Regions from separate parts of the Streptomyces sp. NPDC002092 genome, predicted to be linked through region 2. Evidence: riboswitches for the same ligand, from Rfam matches in the RefSeq annotation. Region 2 holds a riboswitch; the other holds the start of a gene.
What was found. Region 2 has a riboswitch for cobalamin ahead of ACWCRD_RS21650 (cobalamin biosynthesis protein). Riboswitches for the same ligand answer to the same signal wherever they lie in the genome.
Positions count from the first base shown of each region.

Region 1: it holds a riboswitch for cobalamin, as region 2 does, so the genes downstream of both, ACWCRD_RS36930 (HoxN/HupN/NixA family nickel/cobalt transporter) here and ACWCRD_RS21650 (cobalamin biosynthesis protein) in region 2, are expected to answer to the same signal.

Region 1 is NZ_JBSFDG010000020.1:137,597-142,002, reverse strand. Features, by position in the region: gene ACWCRD_RS36950 (TSCPD domain-containing protein) at 1-137, shown strand, start outside; gene ACWCRD_RS36945 (hypothetical protein) at 266-523, shown strand; gene ACWCRD_RS36940 (hypothetical protein) at 615-881, opposite strand; gene ACWCRD_RS36935 (fibronectin type III-like domain-contianing protein) at 1,037-1,246, opposite strand; gene ACWCRD_RS36930 (HoxN/HupN/NixA family nickel/cobalt transporter) at 1,884-2,993, opposite strand; cobalamin riboswitch at 3,021-3,224, opposite strand; gene ACWCRD_RS36925 (ArsR/SmtB family transcription factor) at 3,305-3,682, shown strand; gene ACWCRD_RS36920 (hypothetical protein) at 3,980-4,406, opposite strand, start outside.
Region 2 is NZ_JBSFDG010000009.1:58,423-62,828, forward strand. Features, by position in the region: gene ACWCRD_RS21640 (anion permease) at 1-983, shown strand, start outside; gene ACWCRD_RS21645 (hypothetical protein) at 1,018-1,245, shown strand; cobalamin riboswitch at 1,397-1,538, shown strand; gene ACWCRD_RS21650 (cobalamin biosynthesis protein) at 1,639-2,691, shown strand; gene ACWCRD_RS21655 (cobyric acid synthase) at 2,688-4,199, shown strand; gene cobN (cobaltochelatase subunit CobN) at 4,196-4,406, shown strand, end outside.

The DNA of each region.
Region 1 (4,406 bases), on a different contig from region 2:
GGGCCGGCCTCGGCATCCTCACCGCCGCGGAACGCGCCGCGAAACAGACCCTCGACGGTGTCGGCGAGGCCGTCTGGACCGATCTCGTGGGCCTGTCCATGTCCGCACCAGTGGTGGGGCGGCCGCGCCGCGGCTGACGGTCGTACGAAAAAACGACACGGCGCGCAAACAACCCAAAGATCCCAAATGACTACTATCAGTGCATATATTGTCACAATACGTAGCCAAGCCAGGGCGTCGCGCCCGGGCAAGAAAGGGTCTAACCATGCGCAAGTTTCAGCGTGTTGCCGTCGTAGCCGCGGCGATCGCGAGCCTCTCCGCCTTCGGTGCCGGCGTCAGCTCCGCCCACGACCACGGCCACGACGACGAGGGCGTCACCGCGGTGGCCAACTCGCAGTCCAACGCCGTGGCCTACGACGACGACAGCCGCAGCGGGCGCCACGGCAGCCCGGACGCGGCCCCCGCCTTCACGACAGGGAGCGACTTCAACCTCGGGAACGTCACTCCGCCGGCATCCAAGTAACGAAGCACCGCCCGGCAGGCCGCGAGGAACGGCCACGGCCTGCCGGGCGCTCCGCCCGGCAGGCCGCTCATCCGGCAGCAGCCGTCCGCGACTACTTGCCGAAGGCGTTGCTGCAGCCCATGTCCGAGCCCTCGGAGGTGCTCTGCGCCCCCGTGTTGCCCTCGCCGTTGAGGGCGTTGCCCAACAGGCCGTCGATGAGCCCGACCTCACCAAGGACGCTGATGTTCAGGTCGTGCGACCTGCAAGTGGTGCTCTGCTGGACGCCGACGCCACCGTCGGCATGGGCGCCGCCTGCGCCCAGAAACGCGACACTCCCGAGGGCGGCGACCAGGACGGCGGCCTTGCGAAGCTTGTGCATGTCATCTCCGGTGGAGCGAAGTGGATGCGACCTGTGACAGATCAACTCCTTGCTGCAACGGGAGATTAGTGCGAAATACCCCAAAACGGACGGCAGCGCGCCAGGTTTCGTGATCTCAAACGTGATCTCACCCGGAAGCGCCGCTGGGGACGGCCTCAGGTGACGCGGAGAACCGCCCGTCGGCGGATGTCCGCCGCGGAGCGCCCGACCTTGATCTCGAACGTGCCCGGCTCGACGACCGTGCGCATCTCGCCGTCCACCAGGGTGAGATCGCGGCTCGGCACGATGCCGAAGGTGACGGTGACCCGCTTCCCGGGCTCCACATGGCCCTTCCGCACACCCCGCAGCCGGATGTACAGCAGCAACGCCGACGCCTGGTCGTCCGCCCAGCGCCAGCCCCTCGGGAAAGATGGTCGAGCCGGGTCCGACCGAGCCGTGGGTGCCCTCGCTGATCTGCAGCAGGGGGATGCCGAGCGGGTTGGCGCGGGCGAGGCGCTGCAAGTGGTTGTGCTGCAGCGCCTGTTGCCGCGGGCTCAGTGGACGAGGCACCGGGACGGAGCCGGAGAGGGACTGGTTGGCCAGGCCGAAGAACCCCCCGCCCGGGCCCAGCCTCATCCGGTCCGCCTTCCTCCCGACCACCGTGGCGCCGGGCACGTACGCCTCCCGGTGCTCCCGCGTGCCGGTCGGATCCGTGGAGTCGCCGAGGAGTGCCTGGGGCAGACAGACCGGGATGTTCAGCTGCGCGATCTTGTCGGCGACGGTCATTCGGGCCAGCAGGACGTCGACTCGCCGTCCTCGGGGGGCCTTCACCATCGGCGTCACGAGACCCGTACAGGCGGCCACCGCCAGGCCGGCGAAGGCCCGACGCGAGATCTTCGCTTTGTCCATGACGGCAGCCTCGCAGCGGCGAACCGAGCCGGGCAGCGGCCGAAATGCTGAACCACGGCGACTTTGGTCGCTGCTTGCACCGACTGAAGTCGAGAGGCGATGGACGCTGTGCCGTCAGCCGGTGTCGGCGGTGCGGGCGCTCCAGCGTTCCTCGACCTTGGCCAGGCGCCAGTACACGACCGCCATGGCCCAGACGGCCACGAACAGACCGACGATGACGTAGCCGACGTTGTCCAGGTCCAGCCCGGATATCCAGCCGGTGACGGCGTCCTGCAGACCGAGCTTGTCGTGCAGCACGCCGACCAGTTCGATCGTGCCGACGAAGAAGGCCACTGCGATGGACAGGCCGGTGATCGTGAGGTTGTAGAACACCTTGCGAACGGGGTTGGAGAACGCCCACTGGTAGGCGAAGTTCATGAAGGTGCCGTCGAGGGTGTCGAACAGGCTCATGCCCGCCGCGAAGAGCAGGGGCAGGCACAGGATCGCGTACCACGGCAGCCCGGCGGCGGCGCCGTTGCCGGCCAGGGCGAGCAGCAGGACCTCGGTCGTGGTGTCGAAGCCGATCCCGAACAGGAAGCCGAGAGGGAACATCTGGCCGGGGCGGCGGATGGACCTGGTGAGGCGTCCCAGGATGCGGTTCATGAAGCCGCGCGAGTCCAGGTGCGCCTCCAGCTCCGCCTCGTCGTAGTGTCCGGCCCGCATCGCACGGAAGACGCGTGCGATGCGGACGAGGGCGACGAGGTTGAGGGCGGCGATGAGGTACAGGAAGCCGCCGGAGACCGTGGTGCCCACCGTGCCGAGCACCTGGTGGGTCGGGGAGCTGTCGTTCATCAGGGTGCCGGCGAGGTGCGCGCCCCCGGCGACCAGCGCGGCCATGACGACCACCACGCTGGAGTGCCCGAGCGCGAACCAGAAGCCCACCGACACCGGCCGCTTTCCGTCGGCCATCAGCTTGCGGGTGGTGTTGTCGATGGCGGCGATGTGGTCGGCGTCGAAGGCATGCCGCATGCCGAGCGTGTAGGCGGTGATGCCGAGGCCGACCCCGAACGCCTGGGTACCGACCGCGTAGTGATGGGGGATCACGAGGAGGAAGAGGATCCCGAAGGCGGCCACATGCAGAGCGACGATCACAGCCAGCAGGCCCGCGGTCCTGACGGTGTCCTCGCGACGCCAGCGGAAGGACGGGGCGGCGGCGGTTTCGGGCACGCCTTGGGACACGGTCATTCGGTCACGCTCCAGCACCTCGTGGATCAGCTTCGTGATGCCGTGGCCGGTCTCCTGGCTGACGGGTCCTACGTCCGCCGCCCGCCTTCCCAACCGCCTTGCGGCGGCCAGTGGCTGTCCCCTGCGGGACGTGGGCGACGAACTCCCCGATCACAGTGGCGAGGGCCGCTCCGGACTGAGCCCCTGAAGGCTGTCACCGGCTTCCCGAACACCACGGCCCGCTCACCCTAGAAGGCCGCAGGCAGTGGCTGCAAGGCTGCACAGCTGAACAGGTATGGAGATCGGCAGCTGTTCGCTGCGATGATGGACCCATGCATCTCGTCCCCGCGGAACACGCCGGGCGGCGCACCATTGACGGCCATCGGGTCTGCGATGCCATCGCCGCCGTCGGCGACCCCGAGCGCGTGCGCGCCTGGGCCGATCGCTTCTCGCTGCTCTCCGATCCCGGACGCCTGTCCTTGCTGTTCGCCCTCCAGGAGGCCGGCCCCATCGCCGTCTCCGACCTCGCCGTCGCCAGCGGCATGCGGGACACGGCCGTCTCCCAGGCTCTGCGTCTCCTGCGGACCGCGGGCATCGTCGAGGGCGAGAAGGACGGCCGGATCGTGCGCTACCGACTCGTCGAGGGCCCGATCTCCGCGCTGCTGAAACACTGCACGCCGGAATCGACAGGGGAAGGCGGCTCGGGCTGACGGTATGTGCGGCTGCTCACGCACCGGCCCGAAAACGCCACAGCGCCCGGCCCGACCGAAGCCGACTCAGGCGCTGCGTAGCAGGTCGGAGGGCATATCCCCCGCCTACCACCGGTAGGCCCTGTGGGACTCGAACCCACAACCAATGGCTTAAGAGTCCTGATGGGATCTTGCTTCGTCCGCACCGTGATGGTCTCTGCTGGATCATCCGCTCACGCATCGCTCACGCATCCCGACTCGTTCAATGTGAGGGGCCTGCGCACCGGACGACGCGTGGAGGCCCCCTTTCGCGCCGACTCAGAAGCTCGTCAGCGTCCCCGGCAGGTTGAACGTCTGGTACGTCCCCTTGTCCAGGTCCACCAAGGTCGCGGTGCTGTCCGAGAACATCACCCAGCCATCCCGCGTGTGCCGCAGCAGAGACGAGCTGTCCATGCCCTTGACTGTCACGCGCCGCAGTTCACGCCCGCTCCTCCGGTCCAGCTCGATGAGATCGCTGTCCTCACCGGAGCTCACCGCGACCACGACGGTGTTCTTCGACGCCTGCACGGCATCGACCCTTCCGCCGACTGCGCTCACCACCGTTGCCTCGTCAGCGTTCTTCAGGGTCACTTTCACCGTGGTTCCCTGGCTGTTCCGGGTAGGGGTACCGGCCAGGACCGGCGTGCCTGCCGGACATGCCAGTTGCTGCACCTGCACACCCCCGGCCCCCCCGACCTGCCTGGTC
Region 2 (4,406 bases):
ACCTGCTGACCTGGCTCGTCGGGCTTCCCTCCAGTTCCTCGCACGCCCTGATGGGCGGCCTGATCGGCGCCACCGTCGCCTCGGCCGGCATGGGCGCGGTCCACGGTGACGTGCTCGTCACCAAGGTGCTCATCCCGGCGCTCGCCGCCCCGATCGTCGCGGGCCTCGCAGCGCTGCTCGCGACCCGGCTGTCGTATTCCCTGGGCACTCTCGGCAAGCAGGCCGACGGCAAGGCCGCCGAGAAGGGCTACCGCGTCGGCCAGATCGCCTCCGCCGGCCTGGTCTCGCTGGCCCACGGCACCAACGACGCACAGAAGACGATGGGCATCATCACCCTCGCCCTGGTCGCCGGCGGCGCCGTCGCTCCCAACTCCGACCCGCCCACCTGGGTCATCCTCTCCGCGGGCCTCGCCATCGCGCTCGGCACCTGGCTCGGCGGCTGGCGCATCATCCGCACCATGGGCAAGGGTCTGACCGAGCTCCAGCCGCAGCAGGGCTTCGCCGCCCAGACCAGTGCGGCCACGGTCATCCTGGCCTCCTCGCACCTCGGCTTCTCCCTCTCCACCACCCACTCCGTCTCCGGTTCGGTGATGGGCGCGGGCCTCGGCCGCAAGGGCGGAGTGGTCCGCTGGTCTACGGCGACCCGCATGCTCGTGGCCTGGTGCCTGACGCTGCCGGCCGCTGCGCTGGTCGGTGCGGGCGCGGAGTCCGTGACGGATCTCGGCGACTGGGGCACCGCCGTCGTCGCCGTCTTCCTGGTCGCCGCCAGCGCGGCCATCTGGAAGATCTCCCGGCGCGAGGTCGTCGACGCGTCGAACGTCAACGAGAGCGAGGAGCCGCCCGGCGTGGTGACCACGGCGATCGCCGCCGTGACCCCGCCCCCGGCGGGCACGGTGACCGAGGACCTGACGGCCACGATCCCCGCCCCGTCCTCCGTGACCGCCGTCCCCGACCCGGCGACCCCGCCGGCCGCGGCCGTCTGAGCCCGCCCACCCGGTACGAAGGAAGAGAAGCAGCATGAAGATCGACTGGGCAGCCCTGGGCTCCGTCTTCGGCGTCAGCCTCGCGGTCACGGTGGGCCTCGTGGCCCTGTTCACCCTCGGCATCATGGGCCTGTCGCGCCGCGAGCGGGCCGTGGCGCAGGGCAACTCGGCGTCCCTCGCGGTGGCCGGCGCGTACGTGGCCTTCGCGGGCTGCGCGGCGGCCGTGGCGTACGGAATCCATCTGGTGGTCACCAAGGCCTGAGGCCGCGGCCGGACCGGCCTTTCCCACCGTCCCTTGGGGCGAGGACGCACCCTTTCGTGCCTCCTCGCCCCATGGGTTTTTCATGCACGGTTCAGAGCGCCGGGTGTGGGCCTCAGCACACTCCCCCGTCGCAGGTCAACGGCAAGTTGACTGCCGTTCGGGGGCGTGGTGGACTGCCGAAGCCATCTACGGCGGCGCGAGAGGAAGCCGGTGCAAGTCCGGCGCGGTCCCGCCACTGTCACCGGGGTAGTAAGCCCCGGGAGCCAGGAACTCTCACCGCCGGTCTCGTCGAACCAGGGCGTGGACACCCTGAGTGAGGACATGTCGCCATGCCAGCCTGCCGTTTGAGGTTCAGGACCAGGTCGCTGCTCGACCCCACGGCCGGCTGAGCCGATGCGTGCCGATCGCGTCTTCGCGTACGGCGCCGCCGCCGGCCTCCTCGGTGACCATCTGCTCGGCGATCCGCGCCGTGGGCATCCGGTCGCCCTGTTCGGACGGGCCGCCGGGGCCGTGGAGCGGGTGTTGTGGCGGGACCATCGCGGGCGGGGCGCGCTGCACACCGCCGTGTGCGCCGGGAGCGCCATCGCGCTCGGTGTCGTCGCGCAGCGGGCCCTACGTCCGTCCCGTGCCGCCTCCCTCGCACTGACCGCGGCCGCCACCTGGGCCGTCGTCGGGGGGACTTCGCTCGCGCGCGAGGCCCGTGGCATCGGGCGTGCGCTGGAGGCCGGGGACGTCGAGGGCGCCCGGGCCAGGCTGCCGCATCTGTGCGGGCGGGATCCGCAGGCCCTGGACGCCGACGGGATCGCGCGGGCGGTTGTGGAGTCCGTCGCCGAGAACACGTCCGATGCCGTCGTGGGGGCGCTGGTGTGGGGGGCCGTGGGCGGGGTGCCGGGACTGCTCGGGTTCCGGGCCGTCAACACGCTCGACGCCATGGTGGGGCACAAGTCGGCCAAGTACCGGCGGTACGGGTGGGCTTCGGCGCGGCTGGACGATGTCGCGGGGTGGCCGGGGGCCCGTCTGACCGCCGTGCTGGCGGCCGTCGCGGGGGGTGACCGCCGGGGGGCGGTGCGGGTGTGGCGTTCTGACGCCGCGAAGCATCCCAGCCCCAACGCCGGGCCCGTGGAGGCGTCGTTCGCCGGGGCGCTGGGGGTGCGGCTGGGCGGGACCTTGTCGTATGGGGGGCGGGTCGAGCATCGGCCTGTGCTGAACGCGGAGGGGCGGGCTGTGGAGGTCGGGGACATCGAGCGGGCTGTGCGGTTGTCGCGGCGGGTGGGGTGGCTGGCGTTGGGGGTCAGTGCGGCTGGGGCGGTGCTGCGGGGCCGGGTCGCACGGCGCCCGGCGGTGGGGGCTGTGCCCACCCTCCCCCACTCTCGGCTTCACTCGAGCGGGGGGACCCCCATCGCCCCAGCGGAACGACTGCCCACAGCCTTCGGCGGTGCGTCATGAGCGGCGGGGGGCTTCTTGTTGCCGGTACGACCTCCGATGCCGGGAAGAGTGTCGTCACCGCCGGGATCTGTCGTTGGCTGGTGCGGCAGGGGGTCAAGGTTGCGCCCTTCAAGGCGCAGAACATGTCCCTGAATTCGTTCGTGACGCGCGAGGGTGCCGAGATCGGGCGGGCTCAGGCCATGCAGGCGCAGGCCTGCCGGGTCGAACCGACCGCGCTGATGAACCCCGTGCTGCTCAAGCCCGGTGGCGAGCAGAGCAGCCAGGTCGTGCTGATGGGCAAGCCCGTCGGCGAGCTGAGTGCGCGCGGGTATCACGGTGGGCGGCAGCAGCAGCTTCTGGGGACCGTGCTCGACTGTCTCGCCGAGTTGCGGGGCACGTATGACGCCGTGATCTGTGAGGGTGCGGGTTCTCCCGCCGAGATCAACCTGCGCCGGACCGACATCGTGAACATGGGGATCGCCCGCAACGCACGGCTTCCCGTGCTCGTGGTCGGTGACATCGACCGCGGCGGGGTCTTCGCCTCCTTCTTCGGAACCGTCGCCCTGCTCTCGCCCGAGGACCAGGAGCTGGTCGCCGGGTTCCTCGTCAACAAGTTCCGGGGTGACGTCAGCCTCCTGGAGCCAGGGCTGGACATGCTGCACGGCCTCACCGGACGGCGCACCTACGGCGTCCTGCCCTTCCAGCACGGCCTCGGCATCGACGAGGAGGACGGGTTGCGGGTCTCGCTCCGGGGGACGGTGCGGGAGTCGAACGTGGCGCCGCCCGTCGGCGAGGACGTGCTGCGGGTCGCCGTGTGCGCGATCCCGCTGATGTCCAACTTCACCGACGTGGACGCCCTGGCCGCCGAACCGGGCGTCGTGGTGCGGTTCGTGGACCGGCCCGAGGAACTCGCCGACGCCGACCTCGTCGTCGTACCGGGGACCCGGGGAACGGTGAAGGCCCTGGAGTGGCTGCGCGAGCGGGGACTTGCCGACGCCCTGGTCCGCAGGGCCGCCGAACAGCGGCCCGTCCTCGGCATCTGCGGTGGCTTCCAGGTGCTCGGCGAGCACATCGAGGACGAGGTCGAGAGCCGGCGCGGGCATGTCGAAGCGCTCGGAGTGCTGCCCGTGCGGGTGCGGTTCGCCCGCGAGAAGACCCTCACCCGGCCCGTCGGGGAAGCCCTCGGCGAGCACGTCGAGGGATACGAGATCCATCACGGGGTCGCCGACATAGGCGGAGGGGAAGCCTTCCTGGACGGCATCCGCGTCGGGCAGACCTGGGGCACGCACTGGCACGGTTCGCTGGAGTCGGACGGCTTCCGGCGGGCCTTTCTGCGCGAGGTGGCGGCCGCCGCGGGCCGTCGTTTCGTACCGGCGCCCGACACCTCGTTCGCCGCGCTGCGCGAGGAGCAGCTCGACCGGCTCGGCGACCTGATCGAACAACACGCGGACACGGACGCGCTGTGGCGGCTCATCGAGTCGGGCGCGCCGCAAGGACTGCCTTTCATTCCACCGGGAGCGCCCGCATGAGCACAGTGTTGTTGTTGTCGACCGCCGACACGGATCTGTTGGCCGCCCGGGCCTCGTCCGGTGCCGACTACCGGATCGGCAACCCGACCCGGGTGGATGTGACGGAGGAGCTGCCCGGCCTCCTCGACGGCGCCGACATCGCCGTCGTACGGCTGCTGGGCGGGAAGCGGGCCTGGGAGGACGGGCTCGCCGCGCTCAGGGCGTCCG